One region of the Cellulosimicrobium protaetiae genome, then DNA from elsewhere that is predicted to be linked to it. Evidence: riboswitches for the same ligand, from Rfam matches in the RefSeq annotation. Region 1 holds a riboswitch; the other holds the start of a gene.
What was found. A riboswitch is a leader RNA that binds a small molecule or an ion and turns the genes downstream of it on or off. The one in region 1 is predicted to bind S-adenosylmethionine.
Positions count from the first base shown of each region.

Region 2: linked by a shared signal. The riboswitch ahead of FIC82_RS03935 (hypothetical protein) and the one ahead of FIC82_RS18810 (LLM class flavin-dependent oxidoreductase) in region 1 are both predicted to bind S-adenosylmethionine.

Region 1 is NZ_CP052757.1:4,359,425-4,375,333, forward strand. It holds gene FIC82_RS18775 (FAD-dependent oxidoreductase) at 1-551, opposite strand, end outside; gene FIC82_RS18780 (ABC transporter substrate-binding protein) at 559-1,593, opposite strand; gene FIC82_RS18785 (amino acid ABC transporter ATP-binding protein) at 1,737-2,546, opposite strand; gene FIC82_RS18790 (amino acid ABC transporter permease) at 2,543-3,634, opposite strand; gene FIC82_RS18795 (GNAT family N-acetyltransferase) at 3,631-4,254, opposite strand; gene FIC82_RS18800 (DUF1684 domain-containing protein) at 4,251-5,165, opposite strand; gene FIC82_RS18805 (NtaA/DmoA family FMN-dependent monooxygenase) at 5,224-6,618, opposite strand; gene FIC82_RS18810 (LLM class flavin-dependent oxidoreductase) at 6,638-7,792, opposite strand; SAM riboswitch class IV at 8,162-8,269, opposite strand; gene FIC82_RS18815 (TetR/AcrR family transcriptional regulator) at 8,529-9,176, shown strand; gene FIC82_RS18820 (MMPL family transporter) at 9,275-11,914, shown strand; gene FIC82_RS18825 (endonuclease/exonuclease/phosphatase family protein) at 11,995-13,014, opposite strand; gene purL (phosphoribosylformylglycinamidine synthase subunit PurL) at 13,253-15,622, opposite strand; gene FIC82_RS18835 (DUF1304 domain-containing protein) at 15,801-15,909, opposite strand, start outside.
Region 2 is NZ_CP052757.1:904,588-920,496, forward strand. It holds gene FIC82_RS03900 (hypothetical protein) at 1-34, opposite strand, end outside; gene FIC82_RS20995 (MmcQ/YjbR family DNA-binding protein) at 86-604, shown strand; gene FIC82_RS03910 (nucleotidyltransferase family protein) at 652-1,185, shown strand; gene FIC82_RS03915 (HepT-like ribonuclease domain-containing protein) at 1,182-1,511, shown strand; gene FIC82_RS03920 (hypothetical protein) at 1,635-2,021, shown strand; gene FIC82_RS20790 (hypothetical protein) at 2,068-3,153, shown strand; gene FIC82_RS03930 (hypothetical protein) at 3,393-4,247, shown strand; SAM riboswitch class IV at 4,259-4,374, shown strand; gene FIC82_RS03935 (hypothetical protein) at 4,441-5,046, shown strand; gene FIC82_RS03940 (nuclease-related domain-containing DEAD/DEAH box helicase) at 5,043-6,794, shown strand; gene FIC82_RS03945 (UvrD-helicase domain-containing protein) at 6,822-9,101, opposite strand; gene FIC82_RS03950 (DEAD/DEAH box helicase) at 9,167-15,664, opposite strand; gene FIC82_RS03955 (GTPase) at 15,843-15,909, shown strand, end outside.

The sequences.
Region 1 (15,909 bases):
GGGACCCGCTCGACGTGCCGGACGGCGACCTCGTGCCGGACGTCGGCGCCCCGGGCGGCCGCGGCGCCCTGGAGGGCCGCGACGGCGCGGTCGGCGTGCAGCCGCCCGGCCGTCGCGACCTCGTGCAGCACCCGGCCCTCGAACCGCAGTCCCGGCCACCGCTCGGCCGCGGCCGCGGGGTCGAGCCACTCGTGCTCGATCCCGCGGGCCGCGAACGCCGCGCCGATCGCGTCCGCGCGGCGCTCGGCGGCGCCGTCGCGCCGCCCGTGGCTCACGCCACCGGTGACGTCGAGGAGCTCGGTGCCGGTCTCCGACTCGACCTCGCGCCACAGGCCGAGCGCCTCCTGCGCGAGGTCGAGGTACTCGGGCTCGGCGTACGTCGTGCGGTAGATGCGCGACGTCCCGTGCGAGGCGCCGTGCGCGTGCCCGGGCGCGAAGCGCTCGAGCAGCACGACGTCGCGCCTGCGCCGGGCGAGCTGCCACGCGGCGGCCGAGCCCATCACGCCGCCCCCGACCACGAGGTGGTCGACGTGCTGGGTGCTGGTGGTCATGTGCCGGTCACTCCGTCTTCGGCAGGCCGGGTGGGTTGGTCTGCGACTCCTCGACGGCCTCGGACTCCAGGCCCCACCGCTGGAGCACCTCGAGGTATGTGCCGTCCTCGATGGCGTGGTTGATCGCGGCGGTGATGGCCGGGGCGGCCTCGTTGCCCTTCTTGGTCGCGACGGCGATCTGCGCCGTGTCGGGCCAGCCGCCGTTGAGCGTGCCGACGACCGAGAAGTCCTGCGGGGAGATCGCCGCCTGGTACGCGAGGGAGGCGTTGGGGCCGACGTACGTCTCGATGCGCCCGGACTGGAGCGCGAGCAGGACGTCGGAGAACTGCTCGTAGTACTCGGGGCCCTGGATGGGCTCGAGGCCGTCCTCCTGGTTGAGGCGGTCCCACTCGAGCACGATCTTCTCCTGGTTCGTCCCGGAGCCGACCGCGACGACCTTGCCCGCGATGTCCTCGCGCTTCGTGATCGACGTGATGTCGGAGTCGGCGCCCACGAGCCAGCCGAGCTCGTCGTTGCGGTACGTGGAGAAGTCGATGGTCTCCTTGCGCTCCTCGGTCACGGTGACGTTGGAGATCACGGCGTCGACGTCGCCCGAGCCCAGAGCGAGCGGCCAGTCGGCCCACGCCTTGACCTCGAGCCGCAGGTCCTTGCCGAGCGCGTCGGCGACGAGCTGCGCGATGTCCGTCTCGTTGCCGATGGGCGTCTCGTCGTCGTCGGCGAGGAAGCCGAGCGGCGGTGCGGAGCCGGCGGAGATCGCGACGACGATCTCGTCCTTGTCCTTCCAGGCGTCCGGGAGGAGCGCGATCGCCTCGGGCGACTCGGTGGTGCGGAGGCGGTCCTGGTCGGGGCTCGTGCTCACGTCGAGGGCGTCCGACACGGACGTCGTGCTCTCCGTCGTGCCGTCCGAGGAGGCCGCGCCCTCCTCCGCGGCGGCCGGGGCCTCGGTGCTCACCCCGGAGCAGGCCGCGAGCGCCAGCAGGGGCACGACGGCGAGGGCGGCGAGCGCGCGGGGGGCGCGGGCGCGGGTGGTCGTTGCGGTCACGGGTGTCCTACCTCTCGGGTGGTGCGTCGGTCGACGCGGGGAGTGCGGTGCGGGACGGCCGGGCGGCCGGTCGCGGGTGACGACGTCGGGGGGTCGAGGGCTGTGTCGGTCCCCGGGTCGTGGACCCGGGCTCGCGCAGCCGGTCAGAGGACCTTCTGGAGGAAGGCCCGGGTGCGGTCGTGGCGCGGGTGGTCGAGCACCTCGGCGGGCGTGCCCTGCTCCACGACGACGCCGTCGTCCATGAACACGACGGTGTCGGCGACCTCGCGGGCGAAGCCGATCTCGTGCGTGACGACGACGAGCGTCGTGCCGGTGCTCGCGACGTCCTTGATGACCTCGAGCACCTCCCCCACGAGCTCGGGGTCGAGCGCCGAGGTCGGCTCGTCGAACAGCAGCACCTTGGGCCGCAGCGCCAGCGCGCGGGCGATGGCGACGCGCTGCTGCTGGCCGCCGGAGAGCTGGCGCGGCCGCGCGTCGGCCTTGTCCGCGAGCCCGACGCGCTCGAGCAGCGCCCGGGCCTCGGGCTCGACGTCCTCGCGACGGCGACGCTGCGCGGAGCGCGGCGCCTCGACGACGTTCTCGAGCGCGGTGAGGTGCGGGAAGAGGTTGAAGCTCTGGAAGACGAACCCGATCTGGGTGCGCTGGCCGAGGATCTCGCGCTCCTTGAGCTCGCGCAGGGTGTTGCCCTTGCGGCGGTACCCGATGAGCTCGCCGTCGAGCGAGATGAACCCCTTGTCGACCTTCTCGAGGTGGTTGATCGCCCGCAGGAACGTCGACTTCCCGGAGCCCGACGGGCCGAGCACGACCGTCACGGACCCGGGCGGCACGGTGAGCGACACGTCACGCAGCACCTCGAGCGTGCCGAAGCTCTTGTGGACGCCGTGGATCTCGACGAGCCCGGCGGTCGCGACGCCTGCGGTCGCGGTGGCGCCGGTCGCGGTGGCGGCGCTCATGCCGCACCTCCCGACGTGCGCGCGGTGCGCGTCAGCACGCCCACGCGGGCGCGGGCCGCGTACGCGGGCGGGACGGAGTCGGGCACCGGCCGGCCGGAGAGCCGCGCCGCCCAGACCAGGACGGTCCAGCGTGCCTTCTGCAGCGGCGTCGGGGGCAGCGTGCGCACGGCGCCCTTCGCGTAGTGCCGCTCGACGTAGTACTGGACGACCGTGATGAGCGTGGTCAGCACGAGGTACCAGATCGACGCGACGATGAGCAGCGGCACGACGCGGCCGTTGCGGCCGTAGATGACGCTCACGATGTAGAACAGCTCGCCGTACGCGAGGACGTAGACGATCGACGTGCCCTTGAGCAGCCCGATCACCTCGTTGACGGCCGTCGGGATGATGGAGCGCATCGCCTGCGGCAGGATGATGCGGCTCACCTGGCGCCGCTTGGGGATGCCGAGCGACGCGGCCGCCTCCTGCTGCCCCTGGTCGACCGAGAGGATCCCGGCGCGCACGATCTCCGCCGAGTACGCGGCCTGCGAGAGCCCGAGGCCGAGGATCGCGGCCCAGAACTTGTCGATCACGGACAGCGTGTCGAAGTACAGGAACTCGGGCCCGAACGGGATGCCGACGCTGAGGTACGGGTAGAGGTACGCGAGGTTGTACCAGAGCAGGAGCTGCAGCAGCAGCGGCACGGACCGGAACACCCACGTGTACGTCCACGACACCGACTGCAGGAGCGGCGAGCGCGACAGCCGCATGAGGGCGAGCACGGTGCCGAGCGCGAACCCGACGACCGACGCGACGAGCGTCAGGCGGATCGTCGCCCACGCGCCCTCGAGGATCGAGGGCCACGTGAGGTACTGCGCGACGACGTCCCACTCCCAGCGGTCGTTCGTCACGAGCGAGCTGACGACCATGGCGAGCAGCACGGCCACGCCGGCCGTCGCTGCCCACCGGCCCGGGTGCCGGGCGGGGACGATGCGCAGGCTCTCGAGCGGCAGCGCGTCCTCGACACCGCCGCGCGGGTCGGCGGGGTGCCGGCCCGACGGCGGTGCGAGCTGCCGGGACTCGTCCTGCGGGAGCGACACGGTGCTCATGGCGCGACCTCCAACCACTTCTCGAAGGCGAGCGGGCCGATCTCCTCGGGATCGGTCCCGGTGTCGAACAGGGGCGTGTAGCCCGTCGCGAGGTAGAGGCCAGCGGCCTCGGGCTGGCGCGGGCCCGTCGTGAGGTACACGCGCCGGTAGCCGCGCTCGACGGCCCGGCGCTCGAGCTCGGCGAGCACGAGGCGCGCCAGCCCGCGGCGCCGGTGCGCCGAGTGCGTCCAGATCCGCTTGAGCTCGGCGGTCCGCACGGCGGGCGCCCCGTCGGCGCGGCGCGCGGCCGGCCGGGCGAGGCGGGCCGGGTCACCCAGCTCGGGCTCGGTCCGACGCCGGAACGCGCCGCCCGCGACCGGGTCGCCGTCCTCCAGCACGAGCACGAGCTCGCCGTGCGGTGCCGCGAAGTCCTGCGCGGGGTAGTGCTCCATCTCCGCGCGGAGCTCCTCGGCGGTGAGCACGCGCTGGTACCGCGTCCAGTATTCGTGGGACAGCTCGTCGAGGAGGGGGCGGACGAGCGGGTCGTCCATGAGGACGGAGCGGACATCGCGCGCTGCTGCGCTCGGCCCCGCCTCCCCGGTCGATCCCGTCGTGGCCGGTCCCGCCGCGAGCGCGGTCATCGGGGTGCCCTCTCGCCCGCGGTGACGGCGAACGGCACGTGGTTGCCCTCGACCGGCGCCGGGCAGGTGCCGAAGTCGCTGAACGCGTACGGGAGGTTGATCGTGCGGTTGAGGTCGAGGCGCACGCGCCCCTCGGTGCCGGGCGCCACGTCGGCCTCCACCCACAGCACGCGCCAGGGCGCGACGGCCTCGTCGAGGTGCAAGGCCTCGTCGCTGAACAGCAGCGTCACCGCGCCGCCGGGCTTGCCCGTGAGGACGAGCGTCGCGCGGTGGGAGCCCCCGTCACGCTCGACCACGAGGTCGACCTCGCCGACCGTGCTCACGTGGTGCACCAGCCCGGGGCGCGCGGCGCCGACGACCACGGGCCGCGGCGCGTCGTACCAGCGCACCGCCGCGTCCACGACCCAGGCGGGGTCGTACGCGAACGTCGGGACGCCGTCGAACCCCGTCCTGGCGGGGGCGAGTGGGTCGCGCAGCCGGACGGCGTACCGGCCCGTGCGGCGCACGACCTCCACCGCGACCTCGCGCGTCTCACCCCCGTCCGCCGGGTCGCCCGCGTCCCGGCCGTCCGGCAGGAACGTGCCCGCGACCGACGACCCGCCCTCCGTGACGACGACGGTCCCGACGGAGTCGCCCGTCGTCGTGCGGACGGCGCCGCCCTCGCCCGCGCGGTGGTGCGCGCCGTCGGCGTCGGCCCACCAGAGCCCGGGCACGCCGGGCAGTGCGGCGGGCTCGGCCGGGAGCCAGTGGTACGCGACGAGGCTCAGCCAGCCGTGCGGCGGGCGCAGCCCGTCCTCGCGCTCGGCGTGCCACGCCGCCCACGCGGCGGCGTCCTGCGCGTCGGCGGCCGGCCCGGGGGCGGCGGGGTCGTCGGCCACGGCGCCCGTGGCGGTCGGCGTGCTCGTGCTCATGGGTCCTCCGAGGTCGGTGCGGTGCAGGTCTGCGGGACTGGTGCAGGTCGGGCTGCGGTCAGCCGACGAGCTCGGCCGAGGCCGGCTCGGGGTCGGCGGCCCGCGGCGCGGCTCCGGGCCGGGCGAGGCCGAGATGCTCGCGCAGGGTCGTGCCCTCGTACTCCGTGCGGAACGAGCCGCGCTCCTGGAGCAGCGGGACGACGCGGTCGAAGACGTCGTCGAGCCCGCCCGGCGTGAGGTGCGGGACGAGGATGAAGCCGTCGGAGGCGTCCTCCTGGACGTGGCGGTCGATGTCGTCCGCGACCTGCTGCGGCGTGCCGACGAACCCGCCGCGCGACGTCACCTGGATGACGAGCTCGCGGATCGACCAGCCGTTCGCCTCGGCCTGCTCGCGCCACGCCGCGGCGACCGCCGCCGGGTCTTTCGCGTGCCGCACGCGCCCGCGCGTGATCGACAGGTTCTCCGTGTCGGGGTCGACGTCGGGCAACGGCCCCTCGGGGTCGTACGCCTCGAGGTCGCGGCCCCAGACCTGCTCGAGGAACGCGATCGCCGTCGGGCCCGAGACCTGCTGGAGCCGGATCTCCCGCGCGCGCTCCTCCGCCTCGGCGGGCGTGTCGCCCAGCACGACGACGGTCGCGGGCAGGATCTTCAGGGAGTCCCGGTCGCGCCCGTGCGCGGCGAGGCGCCCCTTGACGTCCTCGTAGAACGCGCGACCGGCGTCGAACGTCGAGTGCGCGGAGAACACGACGTCGGCGGTCCGGGCGGCGAAGTCGCGGCCGTCGGCGGAGTCGCCCGCCTGGAACAGGACCGGGTGGCCCTGCGGCCCGCGCGGCGTCTCGAACAGCCCGACGACGTCCGCGTACGTCCCGTGGTGCGCGACCGGCCGCACCGACCCAGGGCGCAGGAACTCGCCCGCGATGCGGTCGGCCAGCACCGCGTCGTCGTCCCACGAGTCCCACAGGGCGCGCGCGACCTCGACGACCTCGGCCGCCCGGGCGTAGCGCTCCGGGTACGGGAGGTAGCCGCCGCGGCGGAAGTTGGCTCCCGTGAAGGCGTCGGGGCTCGTCACGAGGTTCCAGGCCGCGCGGCCCTCGGAGAGCAGGTCGAGCGTCGCGAACTGCTTCGCGAGCTCCCACGGCTCGTTGAACGTCGTGTTGATCGTGCCCGCGAGGCCGAGGCGGTCCGTGACCGCCGCGAGCGCGGCCAGCACGGGCAGGGTGTCGGGGCGCCCCACGACGTCGAGGTCGTGGATGCGGCCCTTGTGCTCGCGCAGGCGCAGGCCCTCGGCGAGGAAGAAGAAGTCGAGCTTCGCGTCCTCGGCGCGACGCGCGAGGTGCTCGAACGAGGCGAAGTCGATCTGGCTGCGCGAGCGGGGGTCGCTCCAGACGGTGGTGTTGTTGACGCCCGGGAAGTGGGCGCCGAGGTGGATCTGCTTGCGGGGGCGCGTGCTCATGTCGTCGGTCCGTCCGGGTTCAGGCGATCGCCGCGTAGCGGTTGGCAGGGAGCGGGAGGCCGAGCGTGTCGCGCAGGGTGGTCCCGGGGTAGGCGGTGCGGAACAGGCCCGCGCCCTGCAGGAGCGGCACGACGCCGTCGACGATCGCGTCGAGGTCGGTGCTCAGGGACGACGGGCGCAGGAGGAAGCCGTCGGCCGCGCCGGCGTGCGCCCACTCCTCGACCGTGACGGCGAGGTCGCGCGCCGTGCCGACGTGCGTGAGCGAGTCGGTGTCCCACGAGACGCCCTCGAGGTCCTCGAGCAGGTCGAGGCGGGCCTGGGCGCTCGCGCGCGTGTCGCCGACGACGACGTACGCGTCCACGAGGACCCGGAGCGTGTCGGGGTCGCGCCCGGCGTCGGCGGCCGCGTCGCGCACCTGCGACCGGAGCGCGGTGGCCTCGTCGCGCGTCGCGGCGCGGACCCGCACGACGTCGGCCCGGCGGGCCGCGAGGTCGAGCGAGGCAGGCGTGTCCGCCCGGACGACGACGGGCGGCTGGCCCTGCGGCGGGCGCGGCGTGATCGACGGCCCCTTGACGGCGAAGCGGATGCCCTCGTGGTCGACGTAGTGGAGCTTCTCGCGGTCCACGAACCGGCCCGTCGCGACGTCGCGGATCTCCGCGTCGTCCTCCCACGAGTCCCACAGCCGTGCGACGACCTCGACCGCCTCGTCGGCCTCGGCGACCGCGTCGGGCTCGTCCTGGGCGCCCTTGCGACCGAAGGCCGCGGCCTCCGCCGGGGTCGTGGACCACCCGACCTGCCACCCGGCGCGGCCCGCGCTCACGTGGTCGATCGTCGCGATCGCCTTGGACACGTGGAACGGCTCGGTGTGCGTGGTCGTCACGGTCGGGACGAGACCGATGCCCGCGCTGCGGGGCGCGAGGCGGGACGCGACGAGCGCGGCGTCGAGCCGGCCCCGCACGGACCCGTTGCGGCCCGGCTGGAGCGTGAACGCATCGTCGAGCGTGACGAGGTCGAGCAGTCCGCGCTGGGCGGTGGCGACGAGCTCGACGAGGCGCTTGGCGTCGAAGAGCCGCTGGGCCTGGGAGCCCACGGTCCGCCAGGCGGCGGGGTGCGCGCCGGCGTCGGTGAGGTCGACGCCGAGGTGGACGGTACGGGCGGGGCGGGGGTCGGGCATCGCGAGGATCCGTTCTCGGTGGAGCGCCGACGGCGCGCTCAGGGCGCGGCGGGGGCGCGGCGGGGTGCCGGAGGGGTGGGCAGGGTGGTCCCGCCGCGCGGCGACAGGACGGCGGTGGGGATGCCGGGGCGACCGGCCCGCGCGCCGTGCGCGCGGGGGGTCAGGGGCGGGTCGTCGTCAGCGACAACAGGCGGCGCGCGCGGGAACCGCGGTCCCCAGGGCTCGGGCGACGGGGGCGCCCGCGGGCGGACAGGGGCACGTCGACGCGTGCACGGCGCGCACCGGGGTGCGCACCGCCGTGCTCGACTCTCGCCGGTCCATCGTCCGTCTCCTTCGTGCCCGTCGCCGGGCTCCGCGTCGTTGCCCCGTGCCACGCGCTGTCCGCGCGACGCGGGGCCTGGTCCTCACCCGGGGCACCCCGCCGCGCGGGAGGGTTGCCGTCCGACGAGCCGGGGCTTGATGTCGGAGCTCATGACCATGTCCTGTGACCGGGGTGCGACGACCTCGGTTGCGCGGGAACTTACGAGCGACCACCGAGGGGTGTCAACGCACCGAGGAGACCTTCCCACATACTGGACTTGATCGGTCAACTTTGAGTCGCCCAGGGCGCTATTTGCACCGAGTGCATCAATGCACTTAGTGTCAAGAGGTGCCCCTCCCCTCCGCGACCGAGCCGTCGGGCGTGCCCGTGACCGACCCGGCGACGAGATCTGCGACGAGCTCCGCGTCCGGCCGCGTGACCGGCCTCGTGACCGGCCCCGCGCCCGACCGCCGTACGGCGCTGCGCGCTCGGCACCGACGGGCGATCGTCGACGCCGCAGCCTCGCTCATGGAGGAGAACGGCGGTGCCCGCTTCACCGTCGACGAGCTCGCGGCCCGGGCGGACGTCGCACGCCGCACGATCTTCAACCACTTCGCGTCGCTCGACGACGTCGTGGTCGAGGTGTGCGAGGACGTGCTCGGCACGGTCGTCGACGCGCTCGGGGCGAGCGCGGCGGAACCCGGCACCGACCGCACGACGCCGCTCGACGACCTCACCGCCGCGCTCCGCGGCACCGACCTCGTGGGCCCGATGGCCTACCTCACGCGCGCCCTCGGCGGGACCGCGACCGAACCCACGCCGCGCGTCACGACGATGGTCGTGCGCACGTTCACCCACCTCGCCGAGCGCCTGGTCGCCGAGACGACGCGCCGGCACCCCGACGTCGACCCGCTCGAGATCGAGATGCTCGTCGCCGCGCTCATGGCGGGCGTGCTCGTGATCCAGCGACGCTGGTGGGCCGCCACCGGCGCGGCCGACGACGACGCGTCACGCCGCACGTGGGACGACCTGCTCGACCGGTTGGTCACGCGTACCCGCACCGGCCATGCCGCCACCGCCTGACGCCCGAGAGCACCGCCGACCAGCCCGCACCCGACCCGCTCCACGACCCGCTCCACGACGCACCCGGACCTCACCGGACCTCCCACCGAAGGATCCTCATGGCTGAACTCCTGTACCGACTCGGCCGCGCGTGCGCGCGGCGGGCGAAGACCGTCCTCGCGGCCTGGCTCGCGGTCCTCGTCCTCGCCGGCGCGGCGTTCGTCGCGTTCGGCGGCACGCTCGCCACCAGCTTCTCGATCCCGGGGACGCCGACGGCGGAGGTGACCGACCGGCTGCAGACGGCCCTCCCCGAGGCGTCCGGCGGGAGCGGCACGATCGTCTTCACCACCGAGGACGGGTCCGCGTTCACGTCCGAGCAGGAGGCCGCGGTCGCCGACCGCATCGCCGACGCCGAGGAGGTCGACGGCGTCGAGACGGTGATCGACCCGTTCGCGACGCAGGCCGAGCTCGCCGACCAGGCCGCCCAGGTCGAGGACGGCCGCACCCAGATCGAGGCGGGACGGACGCAGATCGAGGACGGTCGCACCCAGCTCGACGCCGGCCAGGCGCAGATCGACGCCGCGCGCGCCCAGCTCGACGCCGGCCAGGCGCAGATCGACGAGGCCCGCGCGCAGGCGGAGGCCGCCGGCGCGCTCGCCCAGGCCGCCCCGCAGCTCGACGCGCAGCAGGCGGAGCTCGACGCCGGCCGGGAGGAGCTCGACACCCAGGCCGCGGCGCTCGCCCAGCAGCGGACCGCGCTCGAGGACCAGAGCGCGACGCTCGAGGAGCAGTCCGCCCAGCTCGAGGCCTCCGCGCCCCTGCTCGAGATGGCGTCCGAGATCCGCATGGTCTCCGAGGACGGGAGCGCCGCGGTCGCGAGCGTCGCGTTCACCGAGCCCAACATGGACATCGAGCAGCAGACCAAGGACGACCTCGTCGCCGTGTTCGCCGACGCCCCGGTCGACGGCGTCCAGACCGACTTCTCGGCCGACATCACCCAGGGCGTGCCCCAGGTCTTCGGTGTCGGCGAGGCGGTCGGCCTGGTCGTCGCGGCGATCGTCCTCGTCGTCATGCTCGGCACGCTCGTCGGCGCCGGGCTGCCGATCCTCACGGCCCTCGTCGGGGTCGGGATCGGCGCGCTGACCGCGATGGCGTTCTCCGGCGTCGTCGAGATGTCGTCCGTGACCCCCGTCCTCGGCCTCATGCTCGGGCTCGCGGTCGGGATCGACTACTCGCTGTTCATCGTCAACCGGCACCGCCGACAGCTCAAGCAGGGCGACGCCGTGCACGAGTCCATCGGGCTCGCGAACGGGACGTCGGGCAACGCCGTCGTGTTCGCGGGCGCGACGGTGCTCGTCGCGCTGCTCGCGCTCAACGTGACCGGCATCCCGTTCCTCGGGCTCATGGGCACCGTCGGCGCGCTGTGCGTCGCGATCGCGGTGCTCATCGCCGTGACCCTCACCCCGGCGCTGCTCGGCATGATCGGACCGCGCATCCTCAGCAAGCGTGAGCGCGCCGCGCTCGCCGGGGCGACCGCCGGCGAGGGCGCGTCGGGCACCGAGGGCCCCGCCGCGCCGTCGGGCCCGGCACCCGCGCGGCCGATGTCGACCCTGCGGGCCGTGGGCACCGCGCTGCTGAGCGTCGCCGCGCTCGCCGTGATCGCGATCCCCGCGCTCGACCTGCGGACCAACCTCCCCGACGGGTCGTCGGAGGCCCACGACTCCACGCAGTACCGCGCCTACTCGACGATCGCCGAGCAGTTCGGCGAGGGCACGAACGGGCCGCTGCTCGTCGTCGCCGACCTCCCGGGCGAGCCCACCGAGGCCGAGGCGCTGGAGTACCAGGTGCGCGTCGCCGAGGAGCTCTACGCCCAGGACGACGTCGTCGCGGTCGCCCCGATCGGCACGTCCGAGGACCGCACCGTCGCCGCCTTCCAGGTGGTCCCCGCCGAGGGCCCGACGAGCGAGTCCACCGAGCAGCTCGTCCACGACCTGCGCGCCCTCGAACCGCTCGACGGCGAGGTGACGCTCGGTGTCGCCGGCTCCGCGAGCGGCAACATCGACATCTCCGACAAGCTCGCGCAGGCGCTGCCGATCTACCTCGCGGTCGTCGTCGGGCTGTCGCTAATCATCCTGGTCCTGGTGTTCCGCTCGATCTTCGTGCCGGTCGTCGCGACGCTCGGGTTCATCCTGTCCTACTTCGCCGCGCTCGGCGGGGTCGTGGCGATCTACCAGTGGGGCTGGCTGTCGGGGGTGTTCGGCGTCGAGACGCCGGGCCCGATCCTCAACTTCCTGCCCACGATCCTCGTCGGCATCCTGTTCGGCCTCGCGATGGACTACCAGCTCTTCCTCGGATCGGGGATGCGCGAGGCGTACGCGCACGGCGCCCCCGCGCGCGTCGCGATCGTGCAGGGCGTGCGCGCGGGCCGGTCCGTCGTGACCGCGGCGGCGATCATCATGATCTCCGTCTTCGGCGGGTTCGTCTTCTCGCACAGCGCGATGATCCGGCCTATCGGGTTCGCGCTCGCGTTCGGCGTGCTGGTCGACGCGTTCGTCGTGCGGATGCTGCTCGTCCCGGCGCTCATGCACCTCGTGGGCGACAAGGCGTGGTGGCTCCCCCGCTGGCTCGACCGCGTCCTGCCCGACGTCGACGTCGAGGGCGCCGCCCTGGAGCGCCGCCACCCGCACCACCACGACGTCGACCCGGACCACGCCGCCACCGACCCCGGCACGGCTGAGCCGGAGCCCGCCCGCGGCTGACCCCGCCCGCCCCCGGGTGCCGAACCCAGGGTTGCTCCCGGGTTCGGCACCAGGGCCCGGGAACAACCCCGGGTTCGGCGTCAGGGGCGGGGCACGTGGACCGTCGCGACGATCGCGCGGTGGTCGCTGCCGGGCACGGGCAGGGAGCCGACGTCGGTCACGACGTTCTCCCGGTCCGTCACCACGTGGTCGAGGTTCAGCACGGGCGGGACGGTGCCCGGGCGCGGCGACCACGACAGGTCGAGCCCGCCGCCCGCCGCGCGGCTCGCGTCGTGGAACCGGTCACCGAGGAGCCGCCGGAACGTCGCGTGGTCGTGGGTCGCGTTGAAGTCGCCGACGAGCACCTGCGGGAGCGGGTCCGACGCCGCCCGGTCGGCGAGGGCGGCCGTCTCCTCGCCCCACACGCGCACGTACGCGGGGATCGGCGGGATCGGGTGCACGGCGGTGACCCGCACCGGCACGCCGTCGACCTCGACCGTCGCGGACGGCATCGCGTCGTGGGAGAACGGCTCGACGTCGACGTCGTCGAGCGGCAGCGCGCTCCACAGCCCGCTGCCGAGCGCCCCGGACCCGACCTGCGCGTCGGCGCTGTACGGGAGCACGTCCTCGATGCCCGCCGCGACGAGGCGCTCACGCAGGTCGGTCGTCAGCTCCAGCACCGCGAGCACCTGGACGTCCTGCTCGCGCACGAGGTCGACCAGCGCGTCCGCGTCCGCCGACCCGAGCCACGCGTTGGCGCCCAGCACGCGCAGGGAGGCCGCGTCGTCGGGCGGCGCCGGACCGGGCACGAACGCCGGCACCAGCCACACCGCCTGCGCGGCGACGCACACCGCGAGCAGCGCCGCGAGGACCCACCGGCGCGCGACGAGCGTGACCGCGAGGCCGACGACGGCCGCGGCCGCGACGAACGGCGTGAACCCGACGACCTGCGCGAACGGCGTCACAGCGTCGTACGGCACCGCCCGCACGAGCGTGAGCAGGACGACCGTCGCGGTCCCCGCGGCCAGCAGCACGGTGAGCACCGGGCCGCCCGGCCGCCGCCGGGTCGTGACGCGCGCGGGGCCGCTGCCGGGAAGTGCTGACGTGGTCGCCGAGGTCATGCCGGGACTCTCGCAGCGTCGGAGGCGACACTGCGACCCGCCGCACCACCCCGACCACCGACCTCCACGAAACCCGCGCAGCACGGCGCCCGGTCCGCCGAGCACGACATGAGGGTCGCAATCCGCCCGACAACGCACCCGTGGCGTTCTCGACAGCGGGCAGGGTCGTGGTCGGCCAGGGCTCGCCGACGACGCCCCGGTCACCTGGGAGGTGACCGGGGCGTCGGTGGAGCGGGTGTCAGCCGAAGATGGCCGGGAGCGTGCCGCGGTAGGCCGCGTCCGCCTCGCTGAGCGGGACGGTGAACAGACCCGCGACCTCGAGCGTCTCGCCCGCGTCGGCCGCAGCCGCCGGGTCGGTGCCCGTCTCGCCGATCTTCAGCACGGGGACGCCGCGCGCGACGCACGCGTCGACGAGCTTCGACTCCTCGCCGCGCGGCACGGCGACCAGCGCGCGGGCCGTGGACTCGGAGAACAGCGCCTCGAACGGGGTGACGCCGTCGCGCTCGGTCAGGGCGTCGAGCGACACGCTCGCCCCGACGCCGAAGCGCAGCGACGCCTCGAGGAGCGCCTGCACGAGCCCGCCCTCGGACAGGTCGTGCGCGGCCGACACGAGGTCGTCGCGGCTCGCGTTGACGAGCACGCCCGCGAGCGCCTTCTCCGCCGCGAGGTCGACCTGCGGCGGGAGGCCGCCGAGGTGCCCGTGCGCGACCTCGGCCCACGCCGACCCGTCGAGCTCGGCGCGCGTGGTGCCGAGCAGGTAGATGCTCTCGCCCGTCTCGCGCCAGCCCGACGGGGTCGCGTGCGCGACGTCGTCGAGCACGCCGAGCACGCCCACGACCGGGGTCGGGTGGATGGACGAGTCGATCTGACCGGGCTCGCCGGTGCCGTTGTAGAGCGACACGTTGCCGCCCGTGACGGGGACGCCGAGCTCGCGGCACGCGTCCGCGAGGCCCTCGATCGCCTCGACGAGCTGCCACATCGAGTCCGGGTCCTCCGGCGAGCCGAAGTTGAGGCAGTCGGTCACGGCGAGCGGGCGGGCGCCCGTCGTCGCGACGTTGCGGTACGCCTCGGCGAGCGCGAGCTGCGCGCCCGTGCGCGGGTCGAGCTTGCCGTAGCGGCCGTTCGCGTCGGTCGCGAGGGCGACGCCGAGACCCGTGGACTCGTCGACGCGGACCACGCCCGAGTCGTCGGGCTGGGCGAGCGCGGTGTTGCCCTGGACGAACCGGTCGTACTGGTTCGTCACCCACTCCTTCGACGCGAGGTTCGGCGACGCGAGGAGGCGCAGCGCGGTGGCGCGCAGGTCGTCGCCGGACTCCGGGCGGGCGAGGCCCGCGGCGGTGTCGGCGTTGAGCCCGTCCTGCCACGACGGCCGCGCGTACGGGCGGTGGTACACCGGGCCCTCGTGCGCGACGGTCTTCGGGTCGACGTCGACGATGCGCTGCCCGTGGTGGTCGATCGTCAGGCGGCCCGACCCGTTGACCTCGCCGATGACCGCGGTCTCGACGTCCCACTTGCCGGTGATCGCGAGGAACGCGTCGAGCTTGTCCGGCGCGACGACCGCCATCATGCGCTCCTGCGACTCCGACATGAGGATCTCGCCCGCGTTGAGCGTCGGGTCGCGCAGCAGGACGTCGTCGAGCCACACGTGCATGCCGCCGTCGCCGTTGGAGGCGAGCTCCGACGTCGCGCACGAGATGCCGGCCGCGCCGAGGTCCTGGATGCCCTCGACGACCTGCGCCGCGTAGAGCTCGAGGCAGCACTCGATGAGGACCTTCTCCATGAAGGGGTCGCCCACCTGGACGCTCGGGCGCTTGGCGGGGACGCCGTCCTCGAACGTCTCCGAGGCGAGGATCGACGCGCCGCCGATGCCGTCGCCGCCCGTGCGCGCGCCGAACAGGATGACCTTGTTGCCCGTGCCGGACGCGTTCGCGAGGTGGATGTCCTCGTGGCGCAGCACGCCGAGGCACAGCGCGTTGACGAGCGGGTTGCCCTGGTACGAGGCGTCGAAGACGAGCTCGCCGCCGATGTTCGGCAGGCCGAGCGAGTTGCCGTAGCCGCCGACGCCGGACACCACGCCGTGCACGACGCGCGCCGTGTCCGGGTGGTCGACGGCGCCGAATCGGAGCTGGTCCATGACGGCGACCGGGCGCGCGCCCATCGAGATGATGTCGCGCACGATGCCGCCGACACCCGTCGCGGCGCCCTGGTAGGGCTCGACGAACGACGGGTGGTTGTGCGACTCGACCTTGAACGTCACGGCCCAGCCGTCACCGATGTCGACGACGCCGGCGTTCTCGCCGATGCCGACGAGCAGGTGCTTCTTCATCTCGTCCGTCGTGGCCTTGCCGAACTTCGACAGGTGCACCTTGGACGACTTGTACGAGCAGTGCTCGGACCACATGACCGAGTACATCGCGAGCTCCGCGGCCGTGGGGCGGCGCCCCAGGATGTCGCGGATGCGCTGGTACTCGTCGGGCTTGAGGCCGAGCTCGGCGTACGGCTGGACCTCGTCGGGGGTGGCGGCGGCGTTCTCGACGGTGTCCAGCGTCGGTCCAGCGGCGGGACGGGCGTCGGAGCGTGCGGAAGCCTGGGGTGCGGGGGCGGTCATCGTTTCCCTCGGGTGGGCGCTGATGCGGGGAGCGCACGACGGCGCGCGCCCAGTCTACCGGCGGCTCACCGGACGTCGTGGTCCCGTCCGCCCTCCGGTCCGCGCGCCGCCGTCCGGTCACCCGCGCGGCGGCTGCCCGGCGGCGCGGCGCGGGAGCACCACCCTCGTCGGCGTCGCGTCAGGCGACGAGCCCCACGACGACCCCGACGACGCCGAGCAGCGGCGGGACGAGCTGCACGAGCGCGGCGCGCGCCTTCGACGGCGACGAGAGGATCAGCACGAGCCCG
Region 2 (15,909 bases), 1.2 Mb from region 1:
GGTACGGCTGCCGGGGTCGGCGGTCGCTGCTCACGGTGGACAGTCTGCCGGACCGACGGTCGGAAGCACGTGGCAGGGTGGCGGCATGACGACGCTCTCCCAGGTCCGTGCGGCCGCGCTCGCCCTGCCCGAGACGGCGGAGGACGCGCCCGCCGGGACGGTCACGTTCACCGTGCGGGGGCGACGGTTCGCGACGGTGACGAGGACCGCCGTCGTGCAGCTCCGGCTGGGGGACGACGACGTCGCGCGGCTGCTCGCCGAGCACCCGACGGCCTCGCGGGTGACGCGCGGCGACCACCTGCTCGGCGCGGGCGTACCCCTCGCCGACCTCGACGGCCAGCAGGCCAACCACTGGGTGCGGCGCGCGTGGCTCGCCCGTGCGCCCCGGCGCCTGGCCGCGGCCCTCCTCGCGGCCGACGGCGCGGAGCCGGGGTCGGTCGGCGACCTCCCCGCCGCCATCGGTCGGCCCGCTACGCGCGCGCTCGCCGGGGCGGGCATCACCACGCTGTCCGACGTCGCCCGGCTGGGCGACGCGGACCTGCTCGCCCTGCACGGGGTCGGGCCCCGGGCCGTGCGGATCCTGCGCGACGCCGCGAACGGGTGACGAGAGGGCTATGGTGCCGATAGCATCGGCTATCGGAGGTGGCGATGGTGGAAGGGTCGTCCGTCGAGGCCGCGTTCGAGGCGTATCTCGGTGGGCTCGCGACGAGGGCGCGCGCCCTGCGGGACGAGGCGAGCGCGACGCTCGAGCGAGGTGCGCGACAGGCGGCTGAGCTCGGATGGAGCCAGCGGCGCATCGCCGCAGGCCTCGGGAGGAGTCAGCCGGAGATCAAGCGACTGCTCGACCGGTCTGCCGAGTCAGGTGCCGCGGCGCACGTCGAGGCGAGCACGGGACCGCCGACGGTGCTCGACACCGTGCTGCGGGGGAAGCGCGATGCGGTGGTCTCTGCGGCTGCTCGGCACGGAGCGGGGAACGTCCGTGTGTTCGGGTCGGTCGCGACGGGCACCGACACGCCCGAGTCGGACGTCGACCTCCTCGTCGACGTGGACGACGCGGTCGGCCTCATGGGGCTGGCCGCCCTCCAGCTCGAGCTCGAGGAGATCCTGGGTCGCGCGGTGGACGTCGTGCCGGAGCGATCGCTCCGGCCGGAGGTGCGCGCCACCGTCCAGGCGATCCCCTTGTGACGCGGACCGACGCCGACCACGCGCGTGACGCGCTCGAGCACCTCGCGATGATCGGCCACCACGTGGCCGAGGGTGGGTGGGGTCGTCAGGTCGTCGTCGACGCGGTCTGCCTGCGCCTCGCTGCGTCGATCGAGGCGGCGTCGCACCTGAGCGCGGAAGCGCGGGCGTCGGCGTTCGGTGCGACCTGGCGCGTGATCTGGGCGACGCGAAAGCGGATCGCTCACGGGTGCGCGACGGTCGACCCGCAGATCGTGCGCGCGACCGTCGAGAACGATCTCGTCGAGTACGCCGCAGCCCTGAGGAGCGTCGCGGCGAGGGGTGGCTGAGCGCTCGAACCTCGCTGGCTGAGCCTGGAACTCCGGCGCCGGGCTGCGTCTCCAGCGGGGGGTGCGAGCACGATGTGCGCGCACCTCTTGCGCATGTGCAGTTACTGCGCATAGGTTCGCTGCATGACCACGAACGCGTCGCGACACGCTCGACCTCGCCTCGACGCCGCACGCGCGGCGCTCGACGAGGCCTCGACCGCCGCGCCGGGCGAGGCGGTCGAGCCGCTGTCGCGAGCGCGCGCGCTGCTTGACGTCGCGCTCGACGAGGCGATGGCCGAGGCGCTGCTCGCCGGGTCGTCGATGCGGTCGGTCGCCGAGGCGGCCGGCGTCGCCCCCAACACGGTGCCGCCCCGCATCGCACGGACACCGGCGCTCGCGGGCTACTCCGGCCCCGACGGCCGCGTCTCCGCCGAGGGCGTCACGCGCGCCCGCTATGACCGCGAACGCGGGACACCGCCGCCCGAGCCGACGACCGCCGTCGAACCCCTGAGGTTCCGCCGCCGCACCTGACCGCCCGCCGCACCGTCCGTCCAGCAGCACGACGAAGGGAACCGCTATGCCTGACCAGACCCTCACCCACCTCGCCATGCTGCTCGACCGGTCCGGCTCGATGCAGTCGATCAAGCAGGCCACCGAGCAGGGCTTCGACCTGTTCCTCACCGAGCAGCGCGACGCGCCCGGCCGCTGCACGGTCACGCTCGCGCAGTTCGACAACGAGTTCGAGGAGGTCTACACCGACCTCGACGTGCGCGAGGTCCCCCCGCTCGACCTGCGCCCGCGCGGCATGACCGCGCTGCTCGACTCCATCGGGCGCCTCGTGCAGACGACCGCGCTGCGTATCGCTCAGCTCCCCGAGGAGCAGCGGCCCGGCGCCGTGATCGTCGGCATCATGACCGACGGCCTCGAGAACGCGTCGAAGGAGTACACGCACGCCGCGATCAAGGCGCTCGTCACCGAGCGCGAGGAGCAGTTCGGCTGGACGTTCCTCTACATGGGCGCCAACCAGGACGCGATCGAGGTCGGCGCGTCGATCGGTGTGAAGCGCGAGCGGTCGCTCACGTACGACACGGCGAACGTCGACCAGGCGTACGCCGCGACGTCGCGCAGCATGGCCGCGATGCGCGGCGCCGTGTGGGCCGGCGCGGCGCCCGCTGCGGCACGCGACCAGCACGCCGCGTACACCGAGGCGGACCGCGCGGCGGCCGGTGGCTCCGCGCCTGAGCGCGCGAGCACTCCGACCGGTCGTCGCAGCCCTGCGCCCGCACCGGTGCGGCCCGCCCCGCGCGGGACGAAGGACGACCCGTTCGACGAGCGGCACCTGCTGGACCACGTGCGGTCGGTGCTCGCGTCGGGCGCGCCGACGCTCGCCGACGTGGGGACGTTCGGTGGACGCGCTGTCGTCTGGGCGACCGTGTGCGGCGTGCCGGTCTACCTCAACGCGGACTCGTCGCGCGCGGCGCTGCAGCAGCTCGTGGATGCGGCTGCGGGTGGACCTCTCCCGTGGACCGTCATCGCGAGCCAGAGTGGCCAGCTCAACAAGGTGACGTTCCGGTCCGGAGCGCGCGTGCCCGGGTTCTACTGCTACGCGCGCGAGACCCAGCCCACGGCAGGCCCGCTGGGAGGCGCCGTCGTCGCGCACTGAAGGTCCGACGCCGTGGGACGGGCCGCGAGGTGCGGCCCGTCCTGCGGTGCAGCTCCGGCTGTGGGCCGCCGAGGCGAGCCGACGCGGTCGTCGACTCTCTGCCTCAAGAGAGTCGACTACCGTGCCTCCAGAGACGACGGGTGAGTACCCGACGCACGACGTGAGCAGGGGGCTGCTTCATGGAGGATCCGCGCGCGGCGGCGAGGGCGGGACGAGTCCGGCGGCACGCACGATGGGTCGTGCCGCTCGTCGCCGCACCCGCCGTGTTCCTCGCTTGCGTCCTCGTCCTCGACGCGCTCAACCGGCACGAGCTCTACCACGGGGCGTGGGCGTTCCTCGTGCTCCTGGTGGTCGCCGTGGCGTTCCTCGGGCCGGTCGCCCTGCTCGCTGTCGCGATCGCAAAGGGCGCCAGGACATTCCGGGAGCACCGGCGCAGCCGCGGTCGGTTCTCTGCGACCGAGCGTGCCGAGATCGGCCGGCGCGACGCCGCCGCGCACGCGTGGGCGAAAGCCCAGGGCCTGCACCGGCAACTCCTCGCGCGGGAGGTTCCGCCCACGCTGCGGGTGTGGGACGTCGTCCCGTACGCGGGCGAGGAGTTCTTCTGCGACGTGCCCGCCGGGTACGCGCGCTACTACGGGACGACCGTCAGCTACACGCAGACGTCGGGGTTCTACTACGGGCGGCCGTCGTTCGTCCTCACCGGCCTTGCCGTGACGGCGATCGCCAACGCCGCCGAGCGTAGCGCCGCCCAGGCGCAGGCCCGAGAGCAGTGGCGTGAGCGCTGCGTCTCCCGGCTCGTCGTGAGCAACCACCGGCTGCTGGTCCAGGTGCATGGGCGATGGCTGTCGTTCGACTACTCCGCGATGACGGCGGTATTCCCCGAACCCGGCGGGTGGGCCCTCGTCTGCCAGTTCTCCTCGACCGAGCCGCTCTTGCTCACTGGCGACCACGCCCCTTTCGCCGCGGTGATGACCCTGTACAGGACGCACGGCGAGCAGGCGCTGAGAGATCACCCCGGTCTGGAGCCACTCCGGCCGGTGCACGGCCCGGCCAGCCCGGGGAGCGAGGTTGCTTCCGATCAGCGGGTGAGGTAGACAACTGCCCAGGTCACGAGTGACTGGCGAGACGCCCTCCGCGTGCCGGTCCGGCAACCGCGCCCCTCGCGCACGGTGCCCCAGGAGGAAGACCGGCCCTGGCCGAACGGTCAGGGAAGTGCGAGGTCGACGTCCGCCTCGGTGCGTTGCTGCGCGCCCGGGTGCCGTCGGCCCTGACCGAAGGGCTGCTCCGATGAACCCGACCCCGACCATGACCCTGTGGGTCCGTACCGACGACGCGTGCCAGCTGCTCGTGAGCGACGAGGGGCACCTCGTGTGCCCGGTCCACACCGGGCACCCGCGCCCGGTCCCGTCGCGCGGGTGCTCGTTCAACCCGTTCCTGCGTCTCTGCCACGTCTGCCTGAGCGAGCGCGTCCAGATGACGAGCCGCTTCCACATCGAGCGACGCGTTTGCGACGCGTGCCAGAAGGTCGACGCCTCGCTCGCCAAGTCGCTCGGTGCCGAACCCCTGACCGGGATCACGCAGGACCACCAGACCCTGCGGCGCATGGAGGCCTACGTCACGCTCGTCTTCCCGACGCGGTGGCGGCGCGCGCGCGAGAGCGGCCTCGGCGTCGTCGAGCTCGACACGAGCGCACCGTTCTGGGGCAGGAAGCGCGACGGCCGGGTCGAGCCCCAGCCATCCACGACGGTGCGGCACTTTGCGCGACTCGACCACTGGCGCCACCGTGGTGGTGGCGGGCCGGACTCCGTGTCCCGCCGCGCCGCGTTCCTCGCGTGGGCACGGGCCGTGCACCCCGCGAGCCCCGTGGCGGTCGCAGCGGGTGAAATCCCGTGACGCGCGAGACCGCAGGTCGTCAGGCCCGTGACGTCGTCGGCACGGTGCGGTACGAACGGCACATGCCGCTCGCGTTCCCGCCCGACCCGACGTTCCCCGACGACGGCGGCGCCGAGCGCGCCGTGTGGGACGCTCTGCGCGAACAGCTTCCCGACGACGTCGTGCTGTTCCACGGGGTGCACGTGCAGGAGGACGAGCAGGAGTACGAGATCGACGTGCTCGTCGCCTGGCCAGGGGTCGGGCTCGCCGCGATCGAGGTCAAGGGCGGGCACGTCGACCGGGTCGACGGCACCTGGTTCCAGGGCAACGGTCCCCGGCGGCACCGCATCGACCCGGTGCGCCAGGTCCAGGGTGCACGGCACGCGCTGCAGGCCCTGCTGCGCCGTCGCGACCTGTGGGCCGCGGAGGCGCGCACCGCGCACCTCGTGGCGTTCCCGCACCGGTACGTCCCGCGCGACTGGGAGACGGTCGACCTTCCACGGGACATGCTCGTGGACCGCGGCGACCTGGAGCGGTCGGGCGGCGTCGCCGAGCGGGTGAAGCGCGCCGTCGAGCGTCACGGCCAGGGCCATGCCGGGCTCGCGGCCGACGACGTCCCCGCCCTCGTGGACTCGCTCGCCAGCGGCTTCCCCAGCCAGGCGGAGCACCTGTCGCTCGCCCTGGAGCACGAGACGCGCCTGGAGCAGATGACCCGCGACCAGGCCCGCGTCCTCGACGCGCTCTCCGAGGTGCGCAGGATGCGGGTCGTCGGCGGCGCGGGGGCGGGCAAGACGTGGCTCGCGCTCGAGCAGGCGCGACGGCGTGCACGGGCGGGCGAGCGCGTCGCCCTGCTCTGCTACTCGCGGGGGCTCGGACGCTACCTCGAACGCGTCACCCAGACGTGGCCGGCGCGCGACCGGCCCGCCTACGTGGGACTGTTCCACGACCTGCCGCTGAGCTGGGGCGCCGAGCGCGGCGCCGACGACGACCCGGACTACTGGGAGCGGCACCTGCCGACCGAGCTCGGCCGGCTCGCGGGCGAGCGTCCGTCGACGGACCTGTTCGACGCCGTCGTCGTGGACGAGGCGCAGGACTTCGGCGACCTCTGGTGGCCGTCGCTCCTGCGGTGCCTGCGCGACCCGGACGACGGTGGGCTCTACGTCTTCCTCGACGACGCGCAACGGGTCTTCCCTCGGGGTGTCGACGTACCGCTCCAGCTCGTCCCCGTGACGCTGCGCGAGAACCTGCGCTCCACGAAGCAGATCGCCCAGGTGTTCGGCGCGCTCTCACCCGACACCCTCACCCCACGAGGGATGAACGGCCCCCGCGTGCGGATCGTCGACGTGCCCGCCGCCGCAGCCGTGGAGGCCGCCGACGACGCCGTCGAGGCGCTGCTCGACGAAGGGTGGAACCCCGGCCAGGTCGCGCTCCTGGCCACGGGACGCCGCCACCCCGCCCAGGTCAACGAGGTCACCGTCGGCGGGTACGCCGCCTACTGGGACGCGTTCTTCGCGGAGGAGGACGTGTTCTTCGGGCACGTCCTCGGGTTCAAGGGCCTCGAACGTCCCGCGGTCGTGCTGTCCGTCAACGGCGTCCGGGACGAGGCGCGAGCCCGAGAGATGCTCTACACGGGCCTGTCACGCGCCCGCTCGCTGCTCGTCGTCGTCGGCGACCGGTCGTGGATCGAGGGCGTCGGAGGAGAGGCCGTGCGACGACGGCTCACGGAAGCGCAGGCCTGGGCTCCCGTCGGTTCGGGGGCGGACGCCTGACGGCGCCCGTCCTGGGCCGGGAACGGGTCAGGAGACGGTTGCCGCCTCGGCGTGGGCGGGGAGCAGATCGCTGCGGCGGCCGTTCCACAGGACCGCGAGCTCGTCGCGTGCACGGGTCGCCGCGACGTAGAGCAGGGACCGTTCGCGCAGCTCGCCGTCGGCGCGATCGGCCTCCGGCAGGGCCGACAACCCGTAGCCCCAGCCCTGCTCGTCCGACGAGACGCCGAACAGGATGACACGCTTGAACTCCATGCCCTTGGAGCGGTGCATGGTCATGACGAGCACGCTCCCGGTCCCGGTCGAGGCGTCGTCCTGGATGAACTTCGCCTTGACGCCACGCTCGCTCAGCGCGTGGACGACCTTGTCGCCGGTGTTCTTGGTGCGGACGAGCACGCCGATCGTCTCGGGGGCGTCCCCGGCGTCCCCGGCGTCGCGCCAGCCGCGGACGAGCTCGGCAGCCTGTTCGTACTCGTCGAGGAGCGAGGACGCCCGGACCTCTCGGGGCGCGGGCCCGGACCGCGCGGAGCGGTAGCCGGTGGCGGCCGCGTCCCCTGCCTCCATGTCGACCCAGTCCTCCCCGGCCAGCACGCCGACGGCGTAGCGCAGCACTTGTGCGGTCGTGCGGTAGTTGAGGGTGAGGCGCCGGGACCGGCCGACGATGTTGATCCCGTACCGGGACAGCACGACCTTCTGCCCGTAGATACGCTGCTGCGAGTCCTCGGCGAGGAAGAGGTCGTCCGGTCCCTGGGCGACGAGTGCCCGCAGGAAGACGAGGCGGGCGGGTGCGAGGTCCTGCGCCTCGTCGACGAGGACGTGGTCCGCGACGCGCGGCACCCCGGCCGCGGCCTGGGCGTCGAGGTGCGTCGCGGCGACCATCGCCTTCTCGTCCCAGTCGGTCGATCCCGCGGCGTCCGCGGACGCGCGGTAGGCCTCGACGACGCGCCACACGGCCATGCGCTGGACCCTGCTCAGCGCGACGCCGCGCCCCGGACGGCGGACGCGCAGGTACTCGTCCCGTGTGGTGATGCGGTGGGGGACGACGATCGTCGTGTACTCGGCCTGGAGGAACGCCTGGCTCCGCAGCTCAGGTGCGAGGTCGGCGCCGGCGGACGCGAGTGCCGCCTCCCACCGGGCCGCCGGGGTGAGGTCGAGGACGTAGGGCGAGCGCGGGCCGAGGACGGACGCGACCGTCTCGCCCCAGGCGGCCGACGCGACGTGGACGTCCTCGGCCTTCGCGATCACGCGGCGGGAGAGCGCGTCGACACCGGCGACGTACACCCCGGGGTCCCCGAGGTTCTTCGCGATCGGGAGCGTCGGGTCGAGGAGCCGGAGGGTCTCCTCCAGCGACGACGCCAGGGTCCGGTTGTACGTGGTGAGGACGACGCGGGCCGCCGGGTTCTTCCTCGCGAGGTGTCGTGCGCGGTGGAGGAGGACCACCGTCTTCCCGGTTCCGGCTCCGCCCGAGAGCCGGAACGAGCCGGACCGGTTCTTGAAGGCGTGGTCGCGCTGCTCGGGGTGGAGGAAGACGCGCCAGCGGCCGAAGTTGTCGTCCTCGATCGCTGCACGCAGGGCCGCGTCGTCCTCGATGAACGCGAAGTCCATCTGCGCCGCGGGCTGCTTGAGGGCGTCGAGAAGCTGGTCGTCGCTCTCGGGGTCGGGCTCGACGGCGGGGACTGTCAGGCCGAGCTTGTCCCGCACGGTCGCGAGGCCTGCACCGGTGGCGAGGTCGAGCAGGGCGTCCCCCTGCCAGGTCGCGGGCGCCCGTCCCGCGAGCGCGAGCAGCTCGTCCTCGGTCTCGACCGTCAGGGCGGCGTCCGCGATCGTGGCGTCGATCCCGAGGTCGACGAGGTCGGCGACGGCCACGCCCTGCGTCTGGAGGAGCGGGTACGTGGTGAGGTCGACGTCGTCGGGCTGGGGCCGGGTGCGTCCGGTCCGGGGTGCGGCGGGCTCCGCCACTTCGGTCGCGGTGTCGGCCGCGGCGGCCTCGACCAGCTCGGCGATGCCGTTGCGTGGGTTGACGCGGACCACGGCGGTCTTGGCGCGGGCGATCGCCTCGTCGTGCGGGTAGGTGCCGAGGTAGACGTAGTGCGCCTCCGCGGCCTGACCCTGGACCTTGACGAGCAGGGCACGCCAGAAGTCGTTGACCCGTCCGGTGCGGACGCGGGGGTCGGCCGAACCGTTGATCGGCTCGATGTGCAGGCCCGCGGTGGCGTCGCTCTCCTGGAGCTTCTCGAGGAACGCGTACGCGGCCTTGCGCACGGCGCCGTCGAGCTTGCCGAACGACGGTCCGAGGATGATCTGCGGCATCGGTGCTGGTCTCCGGGGTCGGTGGGTCGGGTGTCGCTGGCAGTGCGGTCGAGGCAGGTGGCCGGTCAGCCGGTCAGGGCGGTGCGGATGACGTCGGCGTCGGGCTCAAGCACCGTCCACCCCTCGGCGTCGAGCTGAGTGAGCGTCGCGGCGTCCAGAGCGTCCGTCTGCACGGTCACCCTACGGTCCGGCCACGACAACGACAGGGGGACACCGTCTCCGAACTCGTCGCCGATGGTCGGGGCTTCCACGCCGTCGGCCGCGAGCGGCAGGAGCTGCTGGAGCAGCTCCCGTTCGACGGCGGTCGCGATCGTGTGAGCCGTCTGCCAGGCCGGGTGGGCTTCGAGGAGGGCGGCCAGCGCGGACTCGACCCGACTGCTCTCCTCCGCCTCTGCGGCGGACGGCAAGGTAGCGACGCCAGCCGCGAGCATCGAACGCGTGGCGATCCGCAGCGGCAGGTCCCCACGGAAGTTCAGCAGGTTGGACAGGCGCAGCCACTCACGCCAGGACTCCTTGTGCTCCTGACCCAGCGCCTCGGGGTCGTCGTCGAGGACGACGGCGATCTCCAGGGCGTCCCCCACGAACGGCCGAACACCAAGGCCCAGGGATCCCTGGCGCCCCGTGGCGGCGAACCGAGGGCCGGCAGGCGGTGTCTGGCCGTCGATCGCGGCGAGCGAGAGATGTGCGAGGCTCACGTCGCTCGAGTGCATCGCCGGGGACAGCTTCATCCCGGCAAGTGCCGGCAGCCACCTGGAGAGCATGGCGCGTGCGGGCCGGTCGGGTCGCTCGACCCAGTCCAGCAGGAGGTCGAGCGGCGGTCGCGAGACCAGCCCGACGGTCGCGGGGGAGAGCTTGTCCTTCGCCTCGCTCAGCACGGCTGCGGGTGCCTGCGGGTGCAACCAGGGCACGGGGACGGCGGAAGCGTGCGTGCGGTCGAGGTCCTCCCACGTGAAAGCGAGCACCTGGTACCCGAGGTCGCGCAGGGCCTGGCGCTTGGTGGCGTCGTCGGCGAGGCGGTTGACGGCGGGGGAGGCGTGGAACTGCCAGCCGTCGGTGTAGATGGCGGTGGGCGGGACGTCGGGCCGGTCGCTGCGCAGGACGAAGTCGGGCTTGGTCCCGGCGTCGTGGACGAGCACCTGTGGTTCGAGCCGCCAGTGTGCGCCGCCGGGCATGGTGACCGACCAGGTGTTGCCCTGGGGCCCCGGCTTCTCCGTGATGGTCGCGCCCATCTTCTCCAGGCGCTCGCGGAGCACCTTGCGGAAGAGCAGCTCGATGTGGGACTCGGGGTCGGTGACGTCGGGCTCGTCCACCGTGACCGTCCACGGGCTCGTCGCGGGGACCTCGTCGTCGCCGACCTGCGACGTGCCGAGCAGGATCGACCTGAGGTGGCGCGCGGCCGTGGCCCGGGAGACGTGCCCGACCTGGTGCGGCGCGGCGTGCGGCAGGAGGCACCGGTCGCACGCGAGCCTGCCGTCGTGCTGGCACGCGCAGTCCTCGAGGTGTCGCCAGGCGTCGCGCAGCATGGTCCACACGGCGTCGTGGTCGGAGAGCTCGGCGAGGTAGCCGGTGCCGCCGCGCACGACGTCGTGCAGGAGCAGGGCCTCGGCCGGGCTGCCCGCCGCGGGGCTGGGGTCGACGACGTCCGTGACCTCCAGGTGGTCCGGGTCGCCGCCGATCCGGATTCGCAGCGCGAGGAGCAGGGCTGCACGCAACGACGGGAGCGAGAAGTCGTCCCCCAGCGTCACGGACTCGGGGAGCCGCAGCACCAGACCCTCGGTGGTGAGCGACCGCGACAGGGCGACGGTGCGGACACTCTCGTCTCGTGCCCGTCGCAGGGGGCACCAGGGGCGGTGCTCCGACGCGCGGTTGGCACCGGTGGAGGTGTCGAGCTTGCCGCACCGTTCGCAGACGCGGAACAGCGCGACGTCGTGGGGCTGCCCTGCGAGCTCGAGGGTCGCGCCCTGTGCGGAGGACCGGCCGAGGTTGAGCCAGCGGATGGTCATCTCGCGCTGGTAGCGGGCGCCGAAGCCGTAGCCCTCGACGAACCACTGCCGGGTGACGGCGGCGGGGTCGACGTCGGCGAGGGTGCGGATGGTGAACCGCTCGCGCTCGCGTTCGTCGCTCCGGTCGTCGATTGTCGCCTCCTCGCGCCGGATCACGGACGAGACGCGCTTGAGCTCGACGACCTCGATCTGCTGGGCCACGTCCGCGAGGGCCGGACTGCCGCAGCGCGGGCAGGCCGCGAGCGCGGCCGTGCCGCCCGGTGCCGAGGCGTCCGTGACGTCGTGCGTGAACCCGCAGTGGGGGCAGCAGGCCCAGGTGCGGACGGCGTCGTCGTCCCGCCCGAGGTCGAGCGCGTCGACCGCGATGGCGTACCCGCGTGCGTAGAAGGTGGAGCCGGGCGCGAAGTCGCGCAATGCCTGGGCGGATCCGCGGCCCAGCTCCATGAGCTCGGTGCGGAACTCCTGGGAGTCGGGGTCCACCCAGGACAGGGAGACTTCGAGCGCGACGGAGTCGTCGAGCAGCGTGTAGTTGGGGAGCAGCCCGTGCTCCTCGAGCACGCCTACCCAGTGCACGGTCGCGGCCCGCGCCTGCTGGTACTGGGTGAGCTTGAGCGCGGCCTGCGCGGTGCGCAGCGCGCGTTCGTCGTCGCTGGTCGCGGCGGGAGAGTCGGCCTTGATGCGCAGCCCGTCCGCGGCGTTGATCGCGGTCTGGATCTCCTTCTCGCGGTGCGCGAGGGTCTCCATCCGTCCCCGCCACGCGAGGGAGGCGGTGTGCGCGCGCCGGGCGAGCTCGGACGGGACGCTCTCGCCCGATGCGGTCACCGTGGGCAGCGCCCACGCGCGCAACGTCTCCTTCACCGGGTCGGAGACGTCGACGAAACCGCACAGGAACCGGTTGAGAAGGGCGGGCCCCTCCGCCTCGGACAGCGCGACGAGCTCTCCGAGGAACGAGCCCGGTTCGCTGCTGCCGAGCGCGTCGGACGCGGTGCGCGGGTGCGGTGCGTCGGCACGGCGGGCGAACTCGTCGGCGACGGAGGCCACGTACTGGCGGCGCAGGATCTCCTCGGCGTCGAGGTAGGTGGCGGGCGGTCGTACGGCACCGTTGATGACGCTGCCGGGGTCGGCGAAGCGTGGCAGCTGGTCGCCGCGGGCAGTGACGAACGCGATCGCGAGGGCGTTGCCGGTCGCGCGCCCGGCGCGGCCGACGCGCTGCAGGTACGACGCGACGGTGCGGGGCAGGGAGGACAGCATGACGGCGGACAGCTCGCCGATGTCGATCCCCATCTCGAGCGTCGGCGTGGCGACGAGGACGTTCGGGGCGTCCGGCGCGGGCACCTCCTCCTTGAACGCCGTCTCGTACGCGAGGCGGACCTCGTCCTCCAGCATGCTGGTGTGCTCGCGTGCGACGACGCGCGCCGGGTCGGAGTCCTCGTACATCCGGCGGTAGAAGTTGTCCGCGACGGCGTGCCGGCGCAGACGCCCGGTGCAGCGGGCGACCAGGCACGGTGCCCCGTCGAGCTGGTCGACGACGGTGGCCGTTGCCGGGACGGTGGATCCGCAGTCGCTGCACTCGAGGCACAGGGCACCGTCGCGGAGGGCGTCCGTCGTCGCGACCTGGACGATGACGTTCCGGGGCGCGAGGTGGTACGTCGTGGCGCCGGACGACGAGAGGAGACCGGCGACGACGTCGAGCCGCGCGAGGTGCTTCATCAGCAGGCGCGCGAGCGTCGCCGCCTCCGTCTTGTCGACGTGCAGGCACTTGGCCGTCCAGGCCGCGTACCAGCCGCGTGCGGAGCCGACGGGTTCCAGGTCGTCCCCGGCGGCCTTCGCGCCGGCCCCGGTGGTGACGGAGCCGCCGACGCGCGGGTAGCCGGGTGCGCTGGCTCCCTTGCCGAAGCCAGGCATCCCTTCGTGACGTCGTCGGCCACCGGTGATCCACCACCGGTTGCCGTCCTCCTGCCTGAACGTGTGGAACCACTCGTGCTCGATCGCCCCCCGGGTACGCATGTGCTCGAGGACACCGCGGACCCAGGCGCGCAGCTCCGCGTCGGTGGGGGCGAAGCCGTCGAGCACCTCCTGCCGGTCGACCTCGTCGAGCGCGGCGCGTGCCGCGCCGAGCAGGGGGCGTGGGTCGACGCGCACCTCGGCGACGAGCGTCCCCGTGGCCTCGAGCGTCCGGCCGACGGCGGAGCGCAGACCGTGCTCGAGGAGGACGTCGAGCAGGAGCCGACGCCGCACCCGGTCCCGGACCTTGTCCTGGCCCTTGGCCCGCGGGCCCTTTTTCCAGAACGGCGCGAACGGCTCACGCTCCGCGAGGTCTGGCGGGAGCAGCCGGTACCGCTTCTTCCCGTCGTCGCCGGCGTCGGCGATCATCTTGTCCACAAGGGTGGCGAGGTCGACCGGGTCGTCGCCGACGGCGTGGCGCATCACCGCACGCAGGGTGAGCGCGTGCGAACGGGACTGGACGAACCCGGCGCGGTGCGCGGCGTCCTGCACCGAGTCGGTGAAGACGAGGGCCCGCTTCTCCCGCGGGTCGAGCCCGGCCGTGCCGAACAGGCTGGACAGCGACACGGACAGCAGCGTCGCGATCGCGGACCCGAGGAACCGGATGCCGTCCTTCTGCCCGCACGACGGGCAGTCGTCGTCCTTCGAGGGCTTCGCGCCGACGTCGTCCAGCGGGTGCACGAGGACGGGAAGGACCCCGGCGTCCGTGTCGTCCCCCTCCGGCAGGGAGGAGACGAGGCGGCGCTGGCCGACGAGGAACCACCGCAGTCCCTCGACCTTCTCGCCGCCCTCGGCCCGCTCGCCCTCGGCGGGGGCGTGGACGAGGGCCCGGAACCGGTCGTCGCCGCGAAGGTGCCGGCCGCGGATGTCGTCGTCGTGCGTGTCCAGGTCCGTGCCGGTCGGGGCGAGGGCGACGCCCCAGCCCGAGCGGCCGCAGTGGCGGCAGTACAGGGCGGGGAACGCGTGCGTCCCGCCGCCCGGGCCGTCCTCGTCCGCGTCCTGCACGACGACGCCGTCGTCCTGCCAGCGGAACTGTGCCACTCCCGCGGTGGTCCTGTTGAGCCGGGTCAGCTCGCGCGTCCACAGGTGGACGTCGACGGACAGAGCGCCGCGACCGGTCCTCGCGCGCAGGTGCGACAAGGCGGAGAGCAGCGCGGTGAGGGTCTGTTCCGCGCGGACCGGCCACGACGGGTCGGACGACGGCGGGAACGCATCCCGGACGAGCACCGACAGGTCCACCGCCTGTGCGGCGAGCCGGACCAGACCACGTTCCCCGGTGACGATCGGGTGCGCCTTCGCGAGCCAGAGGAGGGCGTCGTGCGAGTCGCCCGAGAGATCGGGTCGGTCGGACGTCGGGTCGACGAACCCGGCGTCTCCGGTGTCCGTGCGGAACAGGTTGCGCAGCACCGTGCGCGTGAGGGCGCCGACGTCGGTCACGTCGACCGCGGCGAGGTCGTCGAGGAGGAGCCGAGCGACGACGTCGTCCACCTCCACCGCCCGCAACCCGCGGGCAGCGGCGCGCTCCACGGCGTCGCCCACCCACTCGTCGAGCGGCAGGCGCGACTCCGTGACGACCGAGTCGGGCCCGAACGCCTCGCCGAACACCGTCCGCGCGAAGTCGAGCATCGCCGACGGATCGCCCTTGTCGCCCAACGTCGCGGACGTCGCGACGGGTGTGACGATCCCCAGCGGGCGCGCGACGTCCGCGTCCGTGAGTCCCGCCGCCACGCGGTCGGCGGGATCCGTCGGCCAGTACGACTTCAGCGCGAGGCCGAGCCGCCGGATCAGCATCGCGACGTCCGTGCCCTGCGCGCCGTCGTACGTGTGGAACTCGTCGAGCACCAGGTACTGCAGGGACCGGGCGCTCGCGGACCACAGCTTTGCGTCGTCCCGACGCAGCAGCAGCTGGTCGAGCATCTTGTAGTTCGTCAGGAGGATGTCGGGCGGCGAGTCCCGGATCACCGGGCGATCCGTGATCAGCCCAGCCGTCGTCACCTTCGTCCGCGTGGGGCCCTCCTCGCCCGTGTACAGAGCCGCCGTGATGCCGCGCAGCTCCGGGTTCGACGGCGACGTCAGCAGCTCGGTGAGGCGCTTGGCCTGGTCGTTGGCGAGCGCGTTCATCGGGTAGAGGATGACCGCCTTGATACCGCCGAGCCCCGCCTTCTTCGCGCGCAGCACGTGGTCGAGGATCGGGTAGAGGAACGACTCTGTCTTGCCCGAGCCCGTGCCCGTCGTGACCAAGGTGGGCTGCGGGCGGCGCAGCCGACCGTCTGGGGCGAGCGAGGAGAGCCGCCGGAACGCGTCCGCCTGGTGCCCGTACGGCTGCGGGTACCCGCCGTACCAGTCCAACGACTCACGCCAGCCGGGCTCGGCCGGCCGAAAAGGCAGCCGGAGTCGCACGTACGGACCGCGGAACAGACCGGTGCTCGGTGACCGGAGAAAATCCTCCAACGACGCCCGCGTGCTCGCGTCGGCGAGGGCGAACGTCGTGCCCAGGTACTCCAGCAGCGCAGCGCGCAAGGACTCGGCCTGGGACACGGGGAGGAGCTCACTCACGGAGGCATGCTGTCAGATTCTCGGTCATCGCGAGTCGTTCCTTCGCGGAGGCGATCGCATGCCTGCTCGGGCGGAGCGGCTAGAGAGCTGTTGCCTGCACTTCTGCGTTCGGTCCGGGCGCGTGGATTTCACCCGTTCGGGGAGAATGTGCTGCGCGGTTGACCGGTAGCCTCCGGGCATGAGTGAGAGCGACATCGCCGATGAGTTCCTCCGCCAGTGGCAGGAAGCCCAGGAGCAGTACGCGG